Ruficoccus amylovorans: one gene and its partner. The protein of the gene in region 1 interacts with the protein of each later gene in a pairwise test. Links are inferred from orthologs where the notes say so. Each region holds a gene or a part of one and is shown on either strand. Other genes may lie near its edges. The genes, in order: cysE and cysK.

Region 1 (3,211 bases):
AGCACCCAGCAGACGATCAGTTCGACGGGGATGCGCAGCCCCAGCCGGGAGGCATGCTGGTAGATGACCAACCCGAGAAACAGGTGCATGATCTGGATCTGGCACCACAGGATAAGAAAGCCCATCGGATGCAACACGACCGACTGCGCCTCGGTGTAGCCGATCCCGCCCGGCCAGACAAAGCCGCCCAGCCCCCAGGCTTGGTAGTACAGATACAGCAGCGCGAAAACCAGAATCGTGGGGGCCACCAGCGGCTGGCAGATGTGCCGCACCACCCGCGCGGACGGGAAAAAGATCACCGCCAGCCAGAACGGCGCGGGCAGCGCGAGAATGATCCAGAAGGCGCGGGTAATCCGCTCCCCGGCCAGTAATTCTATCGTCCACCCCGGCATGATGCCCCTGACAATACCCTGCCCCTTCCCTCTGAAAACAAAAAAAGCCCCCGGAACATGCGCTCTGGAGGCTTTTGAAAAATTGAGCGGCGCAACGTTTTTCGATGCGCTCCTGATCCGTAACAATCAGTTCGGATACTTCACGCCACAGCCGTAGGGCTGGGTACTGGCCTGGGAAACGGGCTGCCCGGCTTTCGCTTCGGCCATAGCGGCGTTGACGTAGTTCTTGGCGTCCTTGATGTCGGCCTGGCTGGCCGAGCTGATGCTGTCAATCGCCCCGTGGTAAACAATCTCGCCTTCCGGGTTGATGATAAACATCTCCGGCGTGCGCTTCGCCCCGTACTCCTTGCCCACCTTGCCGGTCGGGTCGAGGAGGATGGCGCTCGCCTTCGAGCCCTTGGCCTCGGCGGTCTTGAGCGTTTGCTCCGGCGTTTCGTAGCCCTGCTTGCCGGGCGCGGAGGAGACGATGCTCAGCCAGACCACGCCGTCGGCCGTCTGCTTGGCCTGGGTGGCGGGCATGTTGCCGCTGTCGTAGTGCTTTTTCACGTACGGGCAGCCGTGGTTGAGCCATTCGAGGATTACATACTGGCCCTCATAGTCGGAGAGCGTGTACTCCTTACCGTCGGCTCCTTGCAGGGTAAAGTCCGGTGCTTTGTCACCGGGCTTGGGCGCCCCCTGCGCCGCGAACGCGGCCCCAAGGAAGGCGATAACAATCAGAGGATAGGTCAGGATTTTCATAGTGAATAAGGATGAGAGGGTTACCTTTAGTTTGTCGCAGGGGGCAAAGGTTCCCCGGAAAAACTTTGCTGTCAAATCCCTTGCTCAATCCGCAAAGCGCGTTTAGCTAGCCCACATGGAAAACGATCAGGTCTGGGAACAGATGCGAACAGAAGCCGAGGAAGCCGCCCGCAAGGAGCAGGCCCTGGCCAGCCTGTTCGAGGAAGTCGTGCTCAGCCAGGACAGTCTGGAGAGCGCGCTGGCCGTGCGCCTGTCCCGCAAACTCGCCTACCACGCCACCCCGGAGGGTTACCTGAAAGAAGTTTTCTGCGAGTGCTTCCGCTCCAACCCGAAGATCGGCCAGAGCATCCGCCATGACATCCTCGCCATCAAGCAGCGCGACCCGGCCTGCAGGAACTACCTGGCCCCCCTGCTCTACTTCAAGGGCTTTCAGGCCATCACCTGCTACCGCGTCGCCCATGAGCTGTGGACCAACGGACGCGAAGAGCTCGCCCTTTACCTCCAGAGCCTGATCTCGGAGGTGTTCGCAGTGGACATCCACCCGGCAGCCCGCATCGGCTGCGGCATCCTGCTCGACCATGCCACCAGCTTCGTCGCGGGCGAGACCAGCGTGATCGAAAACCACGTCTCCATCCTGCACGAAGTCACCCTCGGCGGCACCGGCAAGGTCGCGGGCGACCGCCACCCGAAGGTGCGCCACAACGTGCTCATCGGGGCCGGGGCCAAGCTGCTGGGCAACATCGAGATCGGCCAGGGCGCGCGCATCGGCGCAGGCTCCGTCGTGGTCGAAGATGTGCCCCCGCACGCCACCGTGGTCGGCGTGCCCGCCGTCGTCGTCGGCTTTACCAAAGACCCCGACCCGGCCGAAAGCATGGACCAGTGCATCCGCTCCTGACTCCGGCTGGAGCAGCCATCATGGAGCTGCGCTCCGGCTGGAGCAGCAATCATGGGGCTGCGCCCCATCGGAGCCAGAAAGGCTCCTGCCCCCTTGGGAAGCGATGACTCTCAACGCGACCGCAGCGTGGGATCGCTTGGGGTGGGCCTGTGGCCGGGCATAGCGAACTGCTGGAATTGTTGAGGCGAAACCCCGTTTCGGCGGCGAAAGGCGCGGGCGAAGCTGTTGGCGTCGGTGTAGCCGCAATTGGCCGCGATCTGCGAAACGGACCGGAATTGCAAACTGAGTAATTCGCGGGCCTTGCCCATGCGAAGATCTTCGCACAGCCGGGCGGGAGTCGTCCCGAAGCGCTGCCGGAAGGAGCGCGTCAGGTGCTCCCGGCTCAGCCCCACGTGCGCGGCGACTTCCTGCTGGGTGAGCGGCTCGCTGTAGTGGTTTTTAATGTACTCACGGGCGGCTGCCACCGGGTCGTGCAAGAGGTCGCCCGTCCATGCCTGCCGCAAGAGCGCGATCAGTAGTTCGTACCCGCACAGCGATTCGTGAAAGCGGTCCCTGAAGCGGTGCTCCCGCACATGGAACGCCAAAGCCTGAAACGCCGCCAGCGATTCCGAATGCGCCGCGAGTGCCACCCGCGAGCCGGCCTTTTGCCGCACGGCGTCAAACAGCGACCGCTCCCCCGTCATGGCCAGAAACTCCAGTTCGTAAGGCTCGGTCGCATCCTCGGGGTAGCCGTAGCAGGAGTCCTCCCCGTGGCAAAAGAGCATGGCCTGGCCCGGCCCGACGCGCACATGCTCCCGCCGGTCCCGGTAAAAAGCCGCCCCTCTGATTGTCCGCTGAATCACAAACACCCCATCCGATCCGTCGCCGCGCGTCTTATTGTCGTAGAAGTAGCGGTTCGATGAGTAGCTCTCGACACCGTAATAAATGCACTTCAGCAGGTCTGGCATGCGGGTACTTTCCTGCGATCCGTTGAAAGCGTCCATCACAAATTGCATATCATTGGTCACAACCGACCGCTTGATAAATGGCCTCAACCGAGTCTTAATGTCAGGCAGTGAATTCATGACCAACCGGCACCCTGCCGCCCATATTTTCTTTTAAACCAGCAATCCATTCCCAGACCCATGTCCTGCAAAATCACCCTCATCGGAGCCGGCTCCGTCGTCTTCGCCAAGACCCTCATCGG
Region 2 (3,181 bases), 130 kb from region 1 along the record:
CAGCGTTTTCCCGCCAGGGGAAGTCGGCAAACTCCGGCCTCAGTGGCGCTTCCGGCGTCTGCGGGAAATGGTACAGCAGGTGATGCGAGAACTCGCGCCAGCCGATTTCAGCCAGGTACTTGTCCGCTCCGGCAGCAACCGCGCCCGCCCCCTGCTTTAGCGCGGCGGCAACCTCTCGCGGTCCAATCTGCCCGAAGTGAAGGTACGGCGAAAGCCGCGAAGTCCCGTCCTGGTCCGGACGGTCACGCTCTCCCTCGTACTCGTCAAGCCCCTCGCGGACAAAGGTCTCCAGTCTCGCCAACGCCCCCTCCCGCGTCGGCTGCCAAGCCTCGTAAAAGCCCGCATCCCAGTCCTTGTCGGGCAGCAGGCCAAGCTCGTCCAGCGCGAGCGAACGCGGGCATTCTTTGGCGGGTATTTTTGCCAGCTTTTTTAAATCCACCCGTACCGGGCCGGGCCACCCCTGCTCCCGGCAGGTCCGCCAGTAGGGCGTAAACACCTGAAAGGGATTACCGGACTTGTTACGGATCTCCCAGGGCTCAAAAAGCAGCGCCGCGTTACTAAAATAAATTTTAGCCCCGGATGCCAGCACGCCCTCCGCTACCTCCGCCTCCTGCGCGATAGCCGCAGGTTCGTAACGGCGATTGGCATACACCGCTTCGGCCCCTGTCTCGGCCAGAAGCTCACGCAGGCAGCCCGACGCATCCCCCTCGCGTAAAATCAGCGGGAGACCAAGCCGGTCGAGTTGATCAGCCAGATCAGCCAGCGCATGATGCAGCCACCAGCGGGAAGCGCCGCCGAGAGCCCAAGCCCCTTCGCCTGCCGGATCATGAACAAAGACCGGGAGCACCGGCCCGCCTGCCGCGAGTGCGTCGGCCAGGGCGGGGTTATCTTCCAGCCGCAGATCGAGCCGGAACCAGAGCAGAGAGGGTCGCGCAGGTGAGGAAAGCATCTGCCGGACAACCAATAGCATGTCCCGCAAATCGCAAGCCCGGGCGATTATCCCTTCGGTATTCTCACAAAAGACCCTTCAATCGCGGCCTTGCTCATATGCGGTCGGGTAGCAAAAACCGCCACCCCGAAGGGCGGCGGTCCTTAAGCTACCACTACTGCTACTACATCTACCTGTAGAAGAACTACAGCATCCTGAGCTATTCCACCCAAGACAAGCCTATTTTACCTCTATTTTACCAAAAGCCAATCCGTCAGATCCTGTAGATGTGCAGGATTTTTATACCGAGAGACAAAAAGACTCCCGGCCAAACCGGGAGTCTTTCAAAGCAAACGGGTTGCGAAATCGGCTCAGATATTGAATCCGGCGGCAACCTCCTGCCGGGCCTTTTCAGCCAGCGGGGTGCTCAGGTAACGCTCGACCGAGCTGCAGGCCACCGTGACGATCTTCTTCCCGGCCATTTCAGGACGGGCGGCCAGCGTCAGCGCGGCGCGAACATTAGCCCCAGAGGAAATGCCGACCGGAATACCTTCCAATGCGGTAAGTTCCTGCGCAGTGGAGAAGGCCTGCTCATTGGTAATCTGGATGACCTCGTCCACGATCTCCGTGTTCAGGTTCTTCGGGATGAAGCCGGCACCGATGCCCTGGATCTTGTGCGGGCCGGGCTTACCGCCGCTGATGACGGGGCTGGCCTCGGGCTCGACGGCCACGGCGTAAAGTTCCTTGCGCGACTTGATAACCTCAGAAACACCGGTGATGGTCCCGCCCGTGCCCACGCCAGAGACAAAGGCGTCGATCTTGCCGCCGGTCGCCTTCCAGATCTCCTCCGCTGTGGTACGGCGGTGGGCCTCCGGGTTGGCCGGGTTTTCAAACTGCTGCGGCATGAAGGCCTCACCCTTGTACTCCTCGACCAGTTCGGCGGCGCGGGTGATGGCCCCGCCCATGCCCTTCGGGCCGGGTGTCAGGACGATCTCGGCGCCGAGCATACGCAGGAGCACGCGGCGCTCCAGCGACATCGTCTCGGGCATGGTCAGCAGGCAGCGGTAGCCGCGCGAGGCGCAGACAAAGGCCAGGGCGATCCCGGTATTACCGGAGGTCGGCTCGATCACAAAACCACCGGGCTTGAGCTTGCCCGCCTTTTCCGCCGCTTCAATCATGGCCAGGCCGATACGGTCCTTGACGCTGGAGAGCGGGTTGAAAAATTCGCACTTGAGCCAGACTTCGGCTTCAAGGCCTTCGGTCAGTTTGTTGAGTTTGATCAACGGCGTGTTGCCGACCGTTTCCGTGATGCTGTTATAGGCTCCAGACATGACTGATAAGGGATTGGTGGGTTAAACGGGTGAGAGGACAAAAAGCAGGACGCGAAAGGCCACCGCGTTGCCTAGCGGCCGCGGCGGCGGGGGCCGAAGCTGCGCATGGGCGCATTGCGGTTATGGTTGGCGTTGCGCAGGCGGTAGGTGATGCGGGCGCGGTTGAGATCCATCGGGGTCATTTCCATCTTTACCATGTCCCCCGTCGTGATCTTGATAAAATTCTTACGCAGCTTGCCGGAGATGGTGGCAAGCACGACGTGCTTGTTGGGCAGTTCTACCCGGAACATGGTACCGGGCAGAACGGCGACGATCTTACCCTCGACTTCGATGACTTCGTTGGACATGCAGTGTGAACTAACTTTCGCTGGAATGAGCTGGAATGGAGTTGTGTAAAGGGTAATAAATGAGCCCGGTTGCCTAGTTTAGTCAAGTATTTACGGGCACAGCGGCCTATCCGCCCTGCGAAATAACCCCAAATCCGGCAGAAAAAACAAAGACACGCTAAAATCTTGTCCACCGCGACGGCAGGGCTTTGGCTGTACCGGTGAGTGAATCCAATCCGTCCCTGCCCAACGAACTGACCCTCGTCTCCTGGAATGTGAACGGCCTGCGCGCCGTCATGAAAAAAGGCTTTGGCGACTTCGTCGGCACCCACCAACCCGATATCCTCTGCCTGCAGGAGATTAAAGCGTCCGAGGCAGACATCCCCAAACTCGAAATCCCCTACGCCTGCCAGTACTACCACTCGGCGGAAAAAAAAGGCTACTCGGGCACGGCTATTTTTTCCAACGTTCCGGCCGCCAGTGTAAACCTCGACTGGCCCGACCGCGCCCTGCACCCGCAGGAGGGCCGCGTGCAGGTGGCCGACTTCGGACGCTTCTACCTGGTCAATGTCTATGTCCCCAATTCGCAGAACGAG

What was found.
Region 2: the proteins of cysE (region 1) and cysK interact in binary tests that used the Escherichia coli proteins (3 or more experiments, as listed by UniProt). The link is inferred for Ruficoccus amylovorans from one-to-one orthologs.

Annotation. Positions count from the first base shown.
Region 1 is NZ_JACHVB010000035.1:224,194-227,404, reverse strand. What follows is about bases 240-3,135. They hold cysE (serine O-acetyltransferase), read left to right. Parts: upstream 240-1,245; coding sequence 1,246-2,025; downstream 2,026-3,135. Other genes in these bases: H5P28_RS12610 (AraC family transcriptional regulator), read right to left, coding at 2,136-2,972; H5P28_RS12620 (thioredoxin family protein), read right to left, coding at 519-1,130; H5P28_RS12625 (abscisic acid-deficient protein Aba4 family protein), read right to left, coding at 240-392. Also shown: more of H5P28_RS12625, read right to left, coding at 1-239.
Region 2 is NZ_JACHVB010000035.1:351,590-354,770, reverse strand. What follows is about bases 280-3,145. They hold cysK (cysteine synthase A), read right to left. Parts: upstream 2,260-3,145; coding sequence 1,300-2,259; downstream 280-1,299. Other genes in these bases: H5P28_RS13125 (exodeoxyribonuclease III), read left to right, coding at 2,840-3,145; infA (translation initiation factor IF-1), read right to left, coding at 2,331-2,606; H5P28_RS13140 (cryptochrome/photolyase family protein), read right to left, coding at 280-970. Outside these bases: more of H5P28_RS13140, read right to left, coding at 1-279; more of H5P28_RS13125, read left to right, coding at 3,146-3,181.